Regions from separate parts of the Streptomyces sp. NPDC058239 genome, predicted to be linked through region 3. Evidence: riboswitches for the same ligand, from Rfam matches in the RefSeq annotation. Region 3 holds a riboswitch; each other region holds the start of a gene.
What was found. Region 3 has a riboswitch for cyclic di-AMP ahead of ACFVYE_RS38065 (M23 family metallopeptidase). Riboswitches for the same ligand answer to the same signal wherever they lie in the genome.

Region 1: it holds a riboswitch for cyclic di-AMP, as region 3 does, so the genes downstream of both, ACFVYE_RS31570 (peptidoglycan DD-metalloendopeptidase family protein) here and ACFVYE_RS38065 (M23 family metallopeptidase) in region 3, are expected to answer to the same signal.
Region 2: it holds a riboswitch for cyclic di-AMP, as region 3 does, so the genes downstream of both, ACFVYE_RS13440 (transglycosylase SLT domain-containing protein) here and ACFVYE_RS38065 (M23 family metallopeptidase) in region 3, are expected to answer to the same signal.

Annotation. Positions count from the first base shown of each region.
Region 1 is NZ_JBHVWS010000038.1:6,378-12,028, reverse strand. It holds gene ACFVYE_RS31585 (STM4012 family radical SAM protein) at 1-820, shown strand, start outside; gene ACFVYE_RS31580 (STM4011 family radical SAM protein) at 829-1,707, shown strand; gene ACFVYE_RS31575 (SGNH/GDSL hydrolase family protein) at 1,756-2,601, opposite strand; gene ACFVYE_RS31570 (peptidoglycan DD-metalloendopeptidase family protein) at 2,791-3,747, opposite strand; cyclic di-AMP (ydaO/yuaA leader) riboswitch at 3,753-3,907, opposite strand; gene ACFVYE_RS31565 (alpha-galactosidase) at 4,201-5,651, opposite strand, start outside.
Region 2 is NZ_JBHVWS010000009.1:63,110-68,760, reverse strand. It holds gene ACFVYE_RS13460 (hypothetical protein) at 1-336, shown strand, start outside; gene ACFVYE_RS13455 (DUF305 domain-containing protein) at 438-1,112, shown strand; partial or broken gene ACFVYE_RS13450 (ATP-binding cassette domain-containing protein) at 1,402-2,143, opposite strand; partial or broken gene ACFVYE_RS13445 (ATP-binding cassette domain-containing protein) at 2,264-2,878, opposite strand; cyclic di-AMP (ydaO/yuaA leader) riboswitch at 3,589-3,774, shown strand; gene ACFVYE_RS13440 (transglycosylase SLT domain-containing protein) at 3,779-4,513, shown strand; gene ACFVYE_RS13435 (DUF2461 family protein) at 4,650-5,300, opposite strand.
Region 3 is NZ_JBHVWS010000055.1:30,714-36,364, forward strand. It holds gene ACFVYE_RS38060 (M16 family metallopeptidase) at 1-1,141, shown strand, start outside; cyclic di-AMP (ydaO/yuaA leader) riboswitch at 1,493-1,659, shown strand; gene ACFVYE_RS38065 (M23 family metallopeptidase) at 1,673-2,485, shown strand; gene ACFVYE_RS38070 (GntR family transcriptional regulator) at 2,715-3,428, shown strand; gene ACFVYE_RS38075 (HPr family phosphocarrier protein) at 3,570-3,851, opposite strand; gene ACFVYE_RS38080 (GNAT family N-acetyltransferase) at 4,024-5,651, shown strand, end outside.

The DNA.
Region 1 (5,651 bases), on a different contig from region 3:
GCGCCGCGCGGAGGTGGAGGCGGCGCTGGACCGGATACGTGATGCCCGCATCCCGGTCCTGAACATCGACCTCATCTACGGCATCGACGGGCAGACCGAGGACAGCTGGCGCACCTCGCTGGACGCGGCGCTCGGCTGGCAGCCGGAGGAGCTGTATCTCTATCCGCTGTATGTCCGCCCGCTGACCGGTCTCGGGCGGCTCGGCGCCGACGGCGAGGCAGCCGCGGACGCCGCCTGGGACGAACAGCGGCTGCGGCTGTACCGCACGGGCCGGGACCATCTCCTCGCCCACGGCTACGAGCAGGTGTCCATGCGGATGTTCCGCCGCGCCGACGCCCCGCGGACGGACGGCCCCGACGACTACGCCTGCCAGACCGACGGCATGATCGGCCTGGGGTGCGGCGCCCGTTCGTACACCTCGAAGCTGCACTACTCCTTCGACTACGCGGTGGAGATGCGTGAGGTGCGGGCGATCATCGACGGATACACCGCGACCGAGGACTTCTCGCGCGCCGAGGTCGGACGGTACGTCGACGGCGACGAGGCCCGCCGCCGCCACCTCCTGCAGTCCGTCCTCCAGGCCGAGGGGCTGCAACCGGCCGACTACCGGGAGAGGTTCGGCACCTCCCCGGCCGACGACTTCCCCGCCGAACTGGCCCGGTTCGAGGCGCGCGGCTGGCTCGACGCGACGGCCGGGGCGTCCGGGGCGTCCGGCCCGCTGCGGCTCTCCCCCGAGGGCCTGGCCCACTCCGACGCGCTGGGCCCCGAACTCTTCTCCCCCGGCGTACGGGCCGCGATGGCCGCGTACGAACTGAAGTGAGCGCGCCCATGGACCTGACCATTCTCTATCGCGGTCCGCTCGCGTCCTGCGATTACGACTGCCCGTACTGCCCGTTCGCCAAGCGGCGCGACAGCCGGGAGCAGCTGCGCGCCGACCGCGCCGCGCTGGAGCGGTTCACGGCGTGGGCCGCGGCGCAGACCGGCGACCGGATCTCGGTCCTGTTCACCCCGTGGGGCGAGGGTCTGGTCCGCTCCTGGTACCGGCGTGCGCTGGTCGAGCTGGCGCAGCTGCAGCACATCGGCCGGGTCGCGATCCAGACCAATCTCAGCACCCGTACGGGGTGGCTGGCCGAGGCGGGGGACGCCGGCCGCGAGAAGATCGCGCTCTGGTGCACATACCACCCGGGGCAGACTCCGTACGAGCGGTTCGTCGCCAAGTGCCGGGAGCTGACCGCGCTCGGCATCCGCCACAGCGTCGGTGTCGTCGGGCTCGACGGCCATCTCGACGAGGCGCGGCGGTTGCGGGCCGGCCTGCCGGACGAGGTCTATCTCTGGGTGAACGCCGCGGAGGGGCACACCTATACGGATGAGGAAGCAGATCGGTGGACGGCCCTCGACCCGCTCTTCCCGTACAGCCGGCATCCGCACCGGTCGGCCGGGCTGCCCTGCCGGACGGGCGAATCGGTCATCTCGGTGGATGGTGACGGCACGGTGCGGCGCTGCCATTTCGTCCCGGCGGAGCTCGGCAACCTCTACGACGGGAGCTACCGGCGCTCTCTCGGCCCGCGGGCCTGCCCGCTGGCTGTCTGCGACTGCCATATCGGCTATGTGCATCTGGAGACGCTGCCGCTGTACGACGTCTTCGCGGGCGGTGTGCTGGAACGGATACCGGCTTCCCCGTTGTCGCCCCTCGCCGGACGGGCCTGAACCTCCAGGCCGTCCGGCGAGCGAGGGCACCACGGTGGCGGACGCCGCCTAGAGCGGCAGGAGGTCCGGCCGCTTCGCCTCGACATGGTCGCCGGAGGACTCGCCGCGCAGTCTCCGGCCGATCCACGGGACCAGGTACTCGCGCGCCCAGTGGATGTCGTCGCGCCGTACTTCGAGCGTTCCGCGCTGTGCCTGCGGGGGCCATTCCTGGTCTGGGTCGGCCGGCACATCGATGCCGAGGACCTGGGCGGCGCGCAGCGCGACCCTGGTGTGTCCCTCGGGCGACAGATGGAGCCGGTCGTCGTCCCAGGCGCGCCTGTCCTGGACGGACCGCAGCGACCACAGGTCGAGGACCGGGCAGTCGTAGCGGTCGGCGATGGACCGCACATGGGCGGTGTAGGTGGCGATCTTGCCGCGCAGATGGCGCAGCACGGGAACGCCTCGGGTGTCGAAGCCGGTGGTGACCAGGACGGTGCCGACCGATTCGGTCAGCTCGGCGACCGCCCGCTCGAAGCGCTCGGCCACGTCGTCGGGGTCGGTGCCGGGCCTGATGATGTCGTTGCCGCCCGCGCAGAAGCTCACCAGATCGGGTGCGAGCTCCTTGGCGCGCGGCACCTGCTCCTCGACGATCTGGTCGAGGAGGCGTCCGCGTACGGCGAGATTGGCGTACCTGAAATTCCCGTGAGTGGAGCCTTCGGTACTCGTCCCCGCATCGGGGTCCGGGAGCTGGTCCGCGAGAAGTACCGCGAAACGGTCTGCCCAGCCGACGAAGGTTCCGTCCGGGCCGGGGTCGCCGACTCCCTCGGTGAAGCTGTCGCCAATCGCTGCGTACGACCCGATGACGCCATGTCGGTTGATGACGCCACGTTGATTTTTTCTCGAATCGTCTGCCACAAACGCTTATCCTGCACCGCCGAATGTGACCTACGCGACCGCAATAAGGGGTTGACGGGTGGTGAGATAGACCACCCGGTCAGTTTTTGGTAAAGGGGGAATAAGCAGAAGGGGCGGTGCGCCGCCGCGCACCGCCCCTTCTGTGTTGCTCAGTTCATGCTTTGTTGCTCAACTGCCCGCTCGTCCGGCTCAGACGTAGATGCCGTGCGAAGCCAGGAAGGCGATCGGGTCGATGTCCGAGCCGTACGCCGGGCCCGTGCGGACCTCGAAGTGCAGGTGCGGGCCGGTGGCGTTGCCGGTGGCGCCGGAGAGGCCGATCTGCTGACCGGTGCTCACGGCCTGGCCCGCGGAGACGGAGATCGAGGACAGGTGACCGTACTGCGAGTAGTGGCCGTCGGCGTGCTTGATGACAACCTGGTTGCCGTACGCGCCGCCCCAGCCGGCGGTGACGACGGTGCCGGAGGTGATGGCCTTCACACTGGTGCCGGTGAAGACGGGGAAGTCGATGCCGGTGTGGCTGCCGCTGGACCAGTTGGAGCCGGAGGCGCGGTATCCGGTGGTGTGGTTGCCGGGAACCGGGTGGCTGTAGCCGGAGCTGTTGCTCTGGCCGGCCGGGGCGGAGGTCTTGGACTCCGTGACCGTCGAGACCTTGGCCGGGGCGGACTTGGCCGGGGCGGACTTCTCCACGACCGACGAGGGCACCGAGAGGGCCTTCGACGGGAGGGCCGCACCCGTGCCGGCACCGGTGGACGCGGCGTCACCCGACGCCTTGCCGCCGAGCGTCAGCTTCATGCCCGGGAGGATCAGGCCGGGGTCTTCACCGACGACCTTGCGGTTGTCCTGGTACAGCTTCTGCCAGCCGCCCTTGACCTTGTGCTCGGTGGCGATCTTCGACAGGTAGTCGCCGGAGACCACGGAGTACGTCGTGGTGGCGGCCTGCTTCTGCGCGACCGGCTTGGCCGGGGCGGAGTGCGTGGCGGCGGAGGCCGACTGCGGCACGGCGGTCGGGGCCGACTGCGACGCGGCGTGAGCACCGGTGGCGCCGAGCAGCGGCAGTGCGATGACAGCACCACCGGCGCCTGCGGCGGCGACGCCACGGGCGATGATGCCGGACTTCGTACGACGGTGCTTACCCGATATGGGCATGACGTGCTTCCTCTCCGGCGCCTGCGAGGTGAGCTGTCGGGTTCGGGCTGGAGATGCCCGGCCGCGCTGAGCGCGACTTCACCCCTAGCCGGCCGGATTTCTCCGATCGGCGGCCTACCTGGTTCCCCCGCTCCTGCCACGCGATGAGTGGGTGCGAATTCCGGTCGGCGGCAGGACTAGGCGGTCCGTCCGGATTGACGGTGACCGTAAGCGAGTCGGGACGGCGATAACAAGTGACTGGTTCCGTACCGGAATCCGCGCTCGGAAATCGGCACGGAATTCCGGTCACACTCCGTGGATTAAGGATCTTGGCTTTCCGCACCGCGCACGGAATGCCCGACCGCCCCGCCGGCACACACCGTCACGGATATGATTCCGCTCACGAGGGGGCGACCATCTCCCGTACAAGCGGGGCACATTCAGCCAAATACACCCATTGCGGACATATCGCGCTCATCGTTCGCGTCGGAGCCTCAGCACCCGCGCATCGAGATCCCCCCGAAGCCCGGTGTGCAGCCCCTGATGCAGCAGTACCGAACCGTGGTGAACCGCCCCGGTGTCCAGGCAGGTGTATGTCGCTGCGGGGTCGATCCCGCGCAACCGCAGGGCCGGGGGCCGCTCCCCGTACCTCTGTGCCTCCAGCCACATCAGGACCACGGTCTCGTCCCCGTGGACGTACTGGACCGCGCTGAGTCCGCCACGCGGGGCGCGCAGCCGGTACAGCGCGCCGTGCTGCACCACCGGCCGGATCTCCTTGTAGAGGTCCACCCAGGTCCGCGCCTCGGCCAGCTCGTCCTCGCTCCAGTCGGTGAGGTCCCCACCGACCCCGAGCACACCGGCCATCGCGCTCACGAAACGGAACCGCAGTGAGCTGACCCTGTCGTTGAGCTGGATATTCGGGCTGTCGGTGACCCAGGCTGCCATCACCCGGGCCGGATGGATCTGACCGAAGCCCTCCTGGATGGTGAGGCGGTCGAGCGGGTCGGTGTTGTCCGAGGTCCACACCTGGTCCGTGCGGGACAGAATCCCCAGGTCGATCCGGCCGCCGCCGCCCGAGCACGACTCGAAGGCAACGGTGGGGTGCGCGGCCCGGAGCCGGTCGATCAGCGCGTACAGGGCGTCCACGTGCTCGATCCAGAGCTTCTGCTGATACTCCTCACCCGGCCAGCCCGCGTCGGTGAAGCAGCGGTTGAAGTCCCATTTCACATAGTCGACGGGCGCACTGGAGAGCAGTGTGTCCAGTTGCTCCCACAGATAGTCCTGCACATCGGTGCGGGCCAGATTGAGCACGAGTTGATTGCGGAACTCGGTCCGCGCCCGTCCCGGGAAATGCTGCACCCAGTCGGGGTGTGCGCGATAGAGATCGCTGTCGGCATTGACCATTTCCGGCTCGACCCAGATACCGAACTGCATGCCGAGTCCGTGCACTTCGTCGGCGAGCGGCTTCAGTCCGCCGGGAAAGCGGTCCGGATTCGGCGTCCAGTCGCCGAGCCCGGCGCGGTCGCTGGTGCGCTGCCCGAACCACGCGTCGTCCACGACGAACAGCTCGACGCCCATCGCGGCGGCGCGCTCGGCGAGGGCGCGCTGCTGCTCCTGCGAGATGTCGAAGCCGGTCGCCTCCCAGGAGTTGTAGAGCACCGGCCGCAGGCTGTGTGCGTCCGGGATCACATGGGCCAGCTGCCAGGCGTGCCAGGCCCGGCTCGCCCCGCCGAACCCCTCCGCACTCCACAGACCGGCGAAGACGGGGGTGGTGTACGACTCCCCCGGCGCGAGCAGCAGCAGCCCCGAGTCGTCGTAGCCGGCGCCGCCGGTGATCTGCACGAGCCCATCGGGGAGCTGCTGTACGGAAATCCGCCACGACCCGGACCAGCCGAGCGCACAGCCGTACACCTCGCCGCCCTCCT
Region 2 (5,651 bases), on a different contig from region 3:
GGGGCCCCGGCGAGCGCCGCCGAGGGCTGCCACGGCGCAATGGCCGTGCCCTCGGACGCGGCCATGTCCATGACGACGGGTGCCGGCCACACAGCCCTGACGGATGAGCACGGCACCGCCCACGCGGCCGCCACCATGCCCGGGATGACCGGCGAGTCGTGCGTATCGACCCACGCCCGCGACCGCCTGCTGCCGCTCCTCATGGCGCTGGGCCTCGTGGTTCTGGCCGTATGGGTGCTCGGGAGGCGACGTACGGCGGTGCGCGGACCGGCACGGCGGGGTCCGCCGTTCGCCGGCAGGGATCTACTGCTCCAGGTGTGCATCGCGCGGACGTGACAGGTGTCCGCCGGCTGCCGGCCATCAGGCCGGACCAGCCGGATGATCCTGCCCCTTTCGCGCGCCACCGACGTGGCGCATCCACCCGGAAAGAACGTGTGATGTCCACTTCTCTGTCTTCCCCTGCCCGCCGCCGTGCGCTCGCGACCGCCGGCATCGTCGCCTCACTCGCTCTGACGCTGGCGGCCTGCGGCTCCTTCGAAGAATCCAGGACCGACGGCTCGTCCATGCCCGGCATGGACCATGGCTCCGCCGGCGCCTCCGCGCCTGCCACCCCCGGCAGTGCTTTCAACGACGCGGACGTGAAGTTCGCGCAGCAGATGATCCCGCACCACCAGCAGGCCATCGAGATGGCGGAGCTGGCCGACGGCCGCGCCGCCGACCCCGAGATCAAGGAACTGGCCGGCGCGATCGAGAAGGCCCAGGACCCCGAGATCAACACCATGAAGGGCTGGCTGACGTCCTGGGGCAAGCCGCTGCCCTCGGCCTCGTCCTCGATGGGGGACATGCCCGGCATGGACCACGGCCCGGACGGTTCGGGAATGCCCGGGATGATGTCCGGCAAGGACATGAGCGACCTCGAGGCCGCCAGGGGCAAGGACTTCGACAAGAAGTTCGCCCAGCTCATGATCGGCCACCACGAGGGCGCGGTCACCATGGCCGAGGACGAGCAGAAGAACGGCAGCAACGCCGGCGCGAAGAAGCTCGCCGGCGCCGTGATCACGGCCCAGACTGCCGAGATCGAGAAGATGAACAAGATCATCGCCAGGCTCTGACGCCCGGCAGGGGATGCGGGCCTTCGTCGTGCTGAAGGTCCGCACCACCTTCCCGTAACTCCGAGGGGCCGGACGAGCCCGGCCTCCCGGAGTCACGCGGTCGCTCAGTCCGTATCCGGGGTCGCGAGCAGGTCGCCCACCTCCTCCGCGGTGGTGTCCCGGAGCTCGTCCGCGAGGAGCAGCCAGCGGGTGATGCCGACCGATTCGAGGAACGGCAGGTCGTGGCTGGCGATCAGCAGCGCACCCTCGTAGGACTCAAGTGCACTGGTCAGCTGCCGCACGCTGGCGATGTCGAGATTGTTGGTCGGCTCGTCCAGCATCAGCAGCTGTGGGGCCGGTGCGGCGAGCATCGTCGCCGCGAGCGCGGCACGGAAGCGTTCCCCGCCCGAGAGGGTGCCCGCCGGCTGTTCCGCGCGTTTCCCCTGGAACAGGAAGCGCGCGAGCTGGGAGCGGATGTGGTTGTCGGTGACCCCGGGAGCCATGCGGGCGACGTTCGCCGCGACGCTCAGCTCCTCGTCCAGCACATCCAGCCGCTGGGGAAGGAACCGCAGCGGTACGAACGTCCTGGCCTCGCCGGACAGCGGAGCCAGCTCGCCGGTGAGGGTGCGCAGCAGTGTCGTCTTGCCGGCGCCGTTGCGTCCGACGAGCGCGATCCGTTCGGGTCCGTGCACATGGAGGTTGCCCTCGTGCAGCCGGCCGAACCGGGGACGCAGTTCGTGCAGGCTCAGCACGGTGCGTCCGGTGGGAACGGCGGTGTGGGGAAGGCTCACCCGGATCTCGGCGTCGCTGCGAATCGCGTCCGCGGCCTCTTCGCGGCGCTCGCGCGCCTCACTCAGCCGGTCCTCCTGGAGGCCGCGAAGCTTGCCCGCCGACTCCTGGGCGGACCGCTTCCGCGCGCCGGCGAGGATCTTCGGGAGCCGCCGCTCGGCCTCGATCTTCCTGCCGTGCCGCTGGCGGCGCGCCAGCTTCACATGGGTCTCCTCCAGCTCGCGCTTCTGCCGGCGTACGTCGGCCTCGGCGGCCCGCAACATCCGCCCGGCGGCTTCCTGTTCGGTGGCCAGGGCTTCTTCGTAGGCGGACCAGCCGCCTCCGTACCAGTTCACGGATCCGGAGCGCAGTTCGGCGATGCGGTCCACGCGCTCCAGCAGTTCGAGGTCGTGGCTCACCACGACGAGGACACCGGAGCGCCAGGAGTCGACGGCCTCGTAGAGCCTGCGGCGGGCGAACACATCGAGGTTGTTGGTCGGTTCGTCCAGGAGGAGAACGTCGGGACGCTCCAGCAGCAGTGCGGCCAGCCGCAGCAGAACGGTCTCCCCGCCGGACATCCGGCCCACGGTGCGGTCCAGTTCGACATCGCCGAGTCCGAGTGACCCCAGTGTCGCGAGGGCTCGTTCCTCGACGTCCCAGTCGTCGCCGATCGTCTCGAAGTGTTTCTCGTCCACATCCCCGGCTTCGATGGCGCGCAGCGCATTGCGTCGTCCGGCGATGCCCAGGGCCTCGTCCACACGCAGCGTCGTGTCGAGGGTGATGTTCTGAGGGAGGTGGGCGAGGCTGCCACCGACGGTCACCGAGCCCTGGGACGGGCGCAGTTGGCCGGCCAGCAGTCGCAGCAGTGTCGACTTGCCCGCGCCGTTGGTCCCGACGAGACCGGTGCGGCCGCGGCCGATGCTGAGGGAGAGCTCGTCGAAGACGGTCGTGCCGTCCGGCCACTGGAAGGACAGGGCGGAGCAGGTGAGAGAGGCGCTGGGGGCGGTGGGTGTTGCCATGGTGATCCTCGCAGTCGCAAGCGCGGTGAATGGGGGCTTCGTATGCGAGCACCACGCAGCGACCGAACCGAGAGGGAGGTGCGGCGGCCCGAAAGATCGAGGGACGGCTCATGCACCGAGGTCGCATCCACGCGGGGTCACGGGCAGGACTGAACACTGCCACTGCGTGACGGGCGTACGGCTGAAGCCGTACGGCGCGATGATCGCGAACCTCAGATGCGCAACGTCCACCTCTATCGGAGACAACAGAGCCGTTGGACACGATAACGACCCGTTGGACGAAAGGCAAAGCCTTGATCTCGTGCGGGGGAGTGTGACGAGCGGCCTGCGGGCCGCTTCGCCGGGAGGCCGGAGGGCATGGAGCCCTGGCGGGTGCGATCGGCCCGAGAAGTATCCGGATCGCATGCAAATGTTCCAGTATGGGCGATTTGCTTAGAAGTGATCTCTTGGTTCGCAAAGGGGCATTTGGGGAGAGTTGCGACCCTTGAGTACTGCCTGAATTGTCCCTTTTGGAAAACCTGTGGCGTGAGTCACGTCAAGAGTTCGGGACGCCGTTGCGTGCTGCCCGGTTCCCTTCTGTGGCGGGAAATTTTGCTTCGCGGTGTGAGGTGGATTACTGCCAATTCCACGATTCGATCTTGTAAATGAATTGTGATCCAAAAATAGGAGCTTGTTCCTTTCGATGTTTCTCGCCTACGGTCACCGTCAATCCGGACGGAACGCCGAATCCTGCCGCCGTCCGACAATCCGACCACTCATGTATGGCAGGAACGGGGGACCCAGGTAAGCCGCCGATCCGGTATCCGGAACGGCTCGGGGTGAAGCCGCATTCGCGTGCGGCCAGACATCTCCAGTCTGAACCCGACAGCTCACCTCGTAGGCGACGGAGAGGAATTCGCTATGTCTGCAACGGGTAACCACCGTCGTCGTAAGTCCACTTCGCTGACCCGCGGTCTCATCGCCGCGACCACGGGCGGAGCCGCTCTCGTGCTTCCGCTGATCGGTGCCGGCTTCGCCTCGGCAGCGCCGGCGCAGCCCGTCGCCGCCGAAAAGGCTGCGGTGTCGACCGTCAAGGAAAAGGCCGCACAGAAGGCCGCGCCCATCATCTATTCCGTGGCCGCGGGCGACACCCTTTCCAAGATCGCGCGGGTGCATTCGCTCAGCGGTGGCTGGCAGAAGCTGTACGAGGACAATCGAGAGATCATCGGCGACAATCCTGCAGTGCTTCGGCCGGGCATCAAGCTGACGATCGGCGCCCAGGCCGAGTCCAAAACTTCCGCCACTGCCGCACCGGCCGCGAAGCCCGCGACGTACACGAACAATCTGGACGGCTGGATCAAGGAGTCGCTGGCCGTCATGGCCAAACACGGCATCCCCGGCAGCTACGACGGAATCCACCGCAACGTCCTGCGCGAGTCCTCGGGCAACCCCCTGGCCATCAACAACTGGGACTCGAACGCCGCCAAGGGCACGCCGTCCAAGGGGCTCCTGCAGATCATCGACCCGACGTTCCGTGCCTACCACGTGCCCGGTACGCCGTTGGACAGCTACGACCCGGTCGCCAACATCACCGCAGCGTGCAACTACGCCGCCGACAAGTACGGCTCCATCGACAACGTGTTCGGGGCCTACTGACGCACAGCAGCGCCGATGGCGGTTCAGGACCGACGGGTGGCGAGGGGCCGAACAGGCTCCTCGGAAGGGACCGCACCCGCCGGTCAGGGACCGCCTTTCGGCTGCCCACCCGCGTGGACGGCATACGAAGGCAACGTCATGTGGGGCGTCGGCGGGTGCCAGGAACGGTCACATGGCCCGCGAGCCAGGAGAGCAGGGGCTCCAACTCCTCCGCCGCTTCGAGCACGGCGTCGACCAACGCCGACGTGTGCTGTGCGCAGTCCCCGCCGAGGGGACGGGCAGCGGAGACCGAGCGGTACCGGAGCAGGTCGGCACGGGGATGACCGGCGTCATGGCCGCGCGGCATGCGCTTCATGGTGTCCCCGGTGATCCCGTACCCCTGAGCCCCCAGTGCCTCGATGGCGCGCACCAGCTCGGGGCCACTGCCTTGCGCGGCAACGGCCGTGCGGAACAACGGGACCTGCCCAGGGTCCGGGTAGGTCCAGCCGCCCTTGATCCGGAGCCCGTCGAGGTCGAAGCGGAGACCGATCTCGACGTTGCGTGCGATCCGGATCACCGCCACTTGGTGCTGCCACCACCACGGGTCCTTGCGGAACCCCCAGACGGAGAAGTCTTCGTAGGCCTGGTCCGCGTCGGCCACATCGTTCAGCAACGCGATCATGGGCTGCCGTACGAGACGCTCCCGGTCCTTTCTGCGCTTCTCGCGAGCTTCTTGCGAGGGCATACCCTCCAACTGCAGAAGCAGCTCGAACGCTTGCTCTGTCCAGCCGCTGAATGCTCTACTCACGCAAGAGATCCTAGTGATCCGGGACTTGAGGGTGGGCGCGCACCGGGCCCTGGGCCGTAGCAGTGGCCTGCTGGGTCTCGTACGCGGCCGGCGGGGCGGTTCAACCGCCGGATCACGTCTGTACCGGTGTCCGAGGGGGCTGCGGGTGCCATCCGTTCGCGCCTGGCCTCGATGAAGCCCAGGCGCCTCGGCGCGGCCGAACGGCTGAGGGAGCCGCCCAGGACCCCCGTTATACGTCCGATCTGTTGGTGGAAGAGGTGGAGGGCGAGCCGGCGCCCGAATGGGATCAGTGGCCTCTCTTCTGGAACAGGCGCAAACACGCATACGGTTCCTGGTCGCGAGCAGCGACAG
Region 3 (5,651 bases):
GTTCGCCGCGGAGCTGGAGCGCTGCGGCGCCACCCTCGACGCGCACGCCGACCACCCCGGTGTCCGGGTCTCTCTGGAGGTCCCGGCCTCGCGGCTGGCCAAGGCGCTCGCGCTGGTCGCCGAGGCGCTGCGGGCGCCCGCCTTCGCCGACAGCGAGATCGAACGGCTGGTACGCAACCGGCTCGATGAGATCCCGCACGAGCAGGCCAACCCGGCCCGGCGCGCCGCCAAGCAGCTCTCCAAGGAGCTCTTCCCGGCCGCAGCGCGGATGTCGCGCCCGCGCCAGGGCACCGAGGAGACGGTGGAGCGGATCGACTCGGCGGCCGTGCGCGCCTTCTTCGACGCCCACGTCCGGCCGTCCACGGCGACCGCCGTGGTCGTCGGTGACCTCACCGGCATCGACCTGGACGCCCTGCTCGCCGACACCCTCGGCGACTGGTCGGGAGACACCGCGGAGCCTCGTCCCGCCCCGCCGATCACCGCCGACGACACCGGCCGAGTGGTGATCGTCGACCGTCCGGGCGCGGTGCAGACGCAGCTGCTGATCGGCCGGATCGGCGCCGACCGGCACGACAGCGTGTGGCCGGCCCAGGTGCTGGGCACGTACTGCCTGGGCGGCACGCTCACCTCCCGGCTGGACCGTGTGCTGCGCGAGGAGAAGGGCTACACCTACGGCGTACGGGCCTTCGCCCAGGTGCTGCGGTCGTCGGCCCCGGATTCGGCCTCGGGGGCGACCGGTGCCGCGATGCTCGCCATCAGCGGATCGGTGGACACGGAGTCCACGGGACCGGCGCTGAAGGACCTGTGGACGGTCCTGCGGACTCTGGCGGCCGAGGGGCTGACGGATGAAGAGCGTGAGACGGCCGTGCAGAACCTCGTGGGTGTCGCGCCGCTGAAGTTCGAGACGGCGGCCTCGGTTGCGGGCACCCTCGCAGACCAGGTCGAGCAGCACCTGCCGGACGACTACCAGGCACAGTTGTACGCCCGGCTCGCGGAGACCGGCACGGTCGAGGCGACTGCTGCGGTGGTCAACGCCTTCCCGGACGACAGGCTGGTCACGATCCTCGTCGGTGACGCATCACAGATCGAGGAGCCGGTCCGGGCCCTGGGCATCGGAGAGGTGTCGGTGGTCGCCGGCTGACGGGCGTACCCGTCGTGGACACCGGACGACCGGCCGGGCCGAGGCGGGCGACCCCCGCCCGGCCGGCCCGTTGCGTGTGACAGTCCACCGGTCGACCTTCACGTACGACCGAGCACCGAAGGCAACGGGCGGCCTACCGACCCACCATATGACTGCATATCGGGACAGAAGGAAGACTCCTGTGAGCAAAATCTCGCCGGAGTCTTCCTTTTTGTCCGTTTTGATGGGGAGGTTGCCTGTCTGCCCTGTGGGATGCGCTACAAAACGGCCTGTCCGTTTGGTGAATGCAAGTGACCCCGCTTAGCGTCGGCTGGGCTGCCCGTCACTCGTATGCCGCAACCGCGACATACCGGGCAGTCATCGCCGAGTCCCCGTCAGGCGCGAGCCTGGGGAGCCGGGGACCCATGCAGTCCCTGGGGTGAATCGGATGCCTGAGCCCGGATGAGGCCGGGGCGTCCGTAGGAGACCTTCCTGCTCCGAACCCGTCAGCTAACCCGGTAGGCGAGAAGGAAGGAAAGGATCAGCCACTTCATGGCGTTCACCCGTGCCACCGGGAAGCATCGTGCCCCGAGCCGACTGACGCGCAGCAGCGCGAAGATCGCCGGCGTCGCCGCTCTGGCCACCACCGGCGTCATAGGCGGCATGGCCTCTCCGGCCCTCGCCGCGCACTCCTCCGTCAGCGAGACCGGTCTGAACCAGGTCATCGCCATCGAGGGCGCCCTCGCCGACCAGATCGATGCCCAGGCCGACGCGCAGAAGCACCAGGCCGATGTCGCGGCGAAGGCGAAGGCGGAGGCCCAGCGGAAGGCCGAGGCCAAGAAGAAGGCCGAAGCCAAGAAGAAGGCCGAGGCGAAGGCCAAGGCCGACGCGAAGCGTGCGGCCGAGGCGCGTGCCGAGAAGGCCCGCGCCGCCCGGTCCGCCGAGCGCACCCGCCTGGGGTACTTCCAGCTCCCGGTCGCCGGTTCGTACGTCACCACCGGCTACAAGTCCAGCGGCTCGCTCTGGTCCTCCGGCAGCCACTCGGGCATCGACTTCCACGCCGCGTCCGGCAGCTCCGTCGTCGCCGTCGGCGCCGGTACGGTCGTCGAGGCCGGCTGGGGAGGCGCGTACGGCAACAACATCGTGCTCCGGATGACGGACGGCACGTACACGCAGTACGGCCACCTCTCCTCGATCGGTGTCTCCGTCGGCCAGAGCGTCGGCGCGGGCCAGCAGATCGGCCTTTCCGGCTCGACCGGCAACTCGACCGGTCCGCACCTCCACTTCGAGGCCCGGACCACGCCGTCGTACGGCTCCGACATGGACCCCGTCGCGTACCTGCGCGCCCACGGCGTCAGCGTCTGACCGACGCTCCACCCGCAGCAACCCTTCGAAGGCCCCGGCGGCACGCCGGGGCCTTCGCCGTGCCCGGCCTCCGCGCCCGCCCGCAGTACCTGCTTCCCGAACCCGTCCTGTGGCCAAAAGATATTCATGAATTTCCACCCGGCATCGGAAATGCGGCTGCATTGCAATAGAGTCTCAGAACAGGCGTCGGTCGGCCGCGTTTCGCGGGGATTAAGGCGGAGGTTCGAACATGCGCATTCCGGCGCATTCGGTATGCACGGCAATCCGTGACGACATCGTCTCCGGCGTCTTCGAACGCGGCAGCCGGCTCACCGAGGAGTTGCTGGCGCGCCGTTACGGAGTCTCCCGTGTTCCGGTACGGGAAGCGCTGCGCACCCTGGAGTCCGAGGGCTTCGTGGTCACCCGCCGGCACGCGGGCGCCTGTGTCGCCGAGCCCACCGAGGAGGAGGCCGCCGACCTCCTGGAGGTCCGGATGCTGCTGGAGCCGCTGGGTGCCGCGCGCGCCGCGCAGCGCCGCACCGAGGCGCATCTCAAGGTATTGCGCGGTCTGGTCAGGCTCGGCCAGGAGCGGGCCCGGCGGGGCGAGGGGGAGGACCTGCGCTCACTGGGCGGCTGGTTCCACGAGACGTTGGCGCAGGCCTGCGGCAGTCCCGGCCTGATCGCGCTGCTCACCCAGCTCCGGCACAAGATCGCCTGGATGTACACGGTCGAGCAGCCCGCCCGCCCGGTGGACTCCTGGGCCGAGCACGGGGCCATTGTGGACGCGGTGGCGCGGCGTGACGCGGAACGGGCCAGGGCGCTGGCCACTCAGCACGCCGAACGGGCCGCGGCCGCGCACCGGCTGCGCCGCGCCGACCGGCCGGGCCGCCGGTCCGACGCCTCGCGCGCCGACCGGGTGAGGACTTCGCAACATTCCGTAAACACCACGGGTGTTCGGAATTAACGATTACGCCGTATACAAAGAGTCGTAATTTTTCGAGGGCTTTCTTTGGGCTGTCTGAATTTGCTCCGGTCGTCCGGGTCGCGAAAGCGAAAAAGCCGCGGCCCTCAATAAGGGTGCCGCGGCTCTCTTGCAGAAAATGGCTCAGACGGTCTCCGGGAGCTCGTCGAGCCCCTCGGCGACCAGCTTTGCCAGGCGGTCCAGGGCGGCTTCGGAGTCGTCGGCCTCGGACGCGAGCACGATCTCCTCGCCGCCGTGCGCGCCGAGACCGAGCACCGCGAGCATGGAGGCGGCGTTCACCGGGTTGCCGTCGGCCTTGGAGATCGTCACGGGGACGCCGGAAGCCGTAGCGGCACGGACGAAGATGGAAGCGGGGCGGGCGTGCAGGCCCTCGGCCCAACCGACGTTGACGCGGCGCTCAGCCATGGTTCTGCCCTTCACGAATCAATGGTTGTCTAGACCAGTCTCTCATGTGGTGCGCGATGCTCCGGCCGACCTGCGGCACGCCCACAACCCGTGCTCCACCGCCGATCGGCCCCCTCAGACTGCCCCGGCCCCAAGACCTACGCGACCGCTGACGGAGCCGTAGTCTTTGCGCATGCAGCCCTCGCCGGAGCAGAGTCCGCATCACGCGTACCCCGACCACTGGGAAGCGGACGTGGTCCTCCGCGACGGCGGAACCGCCCGGATCAGGCCCATCACCACGGACGACGCCGAACGGCTGGTCAGCTTCTACGAGCAGGTCTCCGACGAGTCGAAGTACTACCGGTTCTTCGCCCCGTACCCGCGTCTGTCCGACAGGGACGTGCACCGCTTCACCCATCACGACTACGTCGACCGGGTGGGGCTCGCGGTCACGGTCGGTGGCGAGTTCATCGCGACCGTCCGCTACGACCGGATCGATGAGCGGGGCAGGCCCGCTTCCGCGCCCGCCGACGAGGCCGAGGTCGCCTTCCTCGTCCAGGACGCGCATCAGGGCCGGGGCGTGGCATCGGCGCTCCTCGAACACATCGCGGCCGTCGCCCGCGAGCGCGGCATCCGCCGCTTCGCTGCCGAGGTGCTGCCCGCGAACAACAAGATGATCAAGGTGTTCCGAGACGCCGGGTACACCCAGCAGCGCAGTTTCGAGGACGGCTCCGTCCATCTCACCCTGGACCTCGAACCGACCGCAGAGTCGCTCGCCGTGCAGCGCGGCCGTGAGCAGCGGGCCGAGGCGCGCTCCGTGCAACGGCTGCTCGCCCCCGGATCGGTCGCCGTCATCGGCGCGGGCCGCACTCCCGGCGGGGTCGGCCGCACGGTCCTGCGCAACCTCCTCGGGGCCGGCTTCACCGGCCGTACGTACGCAGTGAACCGCGCCTTCGCCGCCGACCAGGGCACGATCGACGGTGTCCCCGCCCACCGTTCCGTCGGCGAGATCGACGAACAGGTGGATCTAGCGGTCGTCGCCGTCCCTGCCGACCGGGTTCCGGAGGCCGTCGCCGACTGCGGTGAGCACGGTGTCCAGGGCCTGGTCGTCCTCTCCGCCGGGTACGCCGAATGGGGCGCCGAAGGCAGGGAAAGGCAGCGTGAACTGGTCCGCCAGGCCCGCTCGTACGGGATGCGGATCATCGGCCCGAACGCCTTCGGTGTCATCAACAACTCCGAAGCCGTCCGGCTGAACGCCTCCCTCGCCCCCGAGCCGCCCGCCCCCGGACGCATCGGCCTCTTCACCCAGTCCGGAGCGATCGGCATCGCGCTGCTCTCCGGGCTCTACCGGCGCGGCGCAGGCCTGTCCACCTTCATCTCCGCCGGCAACCGCGCCGACATCTCGGGCAACGACTTCCTGCAGTACTGGTACGAGGACCCGGACACCGATGTCGCCCTGCTGTACCTCGAATCGCTCGGCAACCCCCGCAAGTTCACCCGCCTCGCGCGGCGCACCGCGGCCGTGAAGCCGGTGGTCGTGGTGAAGGGCGCCCGGCACAGCGGCTCCACCCCGCCCGGCCATGCGGTGCCGGTCAGCCGGATCCCGGACGCGACGGTCTCCGCGCTCATGCGGCAGGCGGGCGTGATCCGCGTCGACACCGTGACGGAGATGGTCGACGCGGGTCTCCTCCTCGCCGATCAGCCCCTCCCGGCGGGCCCGCGGGTCGCGATCCTCGGCAACTCCGAATCGCTCGGTCTGCTCACGTACGACGCCTGTCTGGCCGAGGGGCTGCGCCCGCGCCCGCCCCGCGACCTCACCAC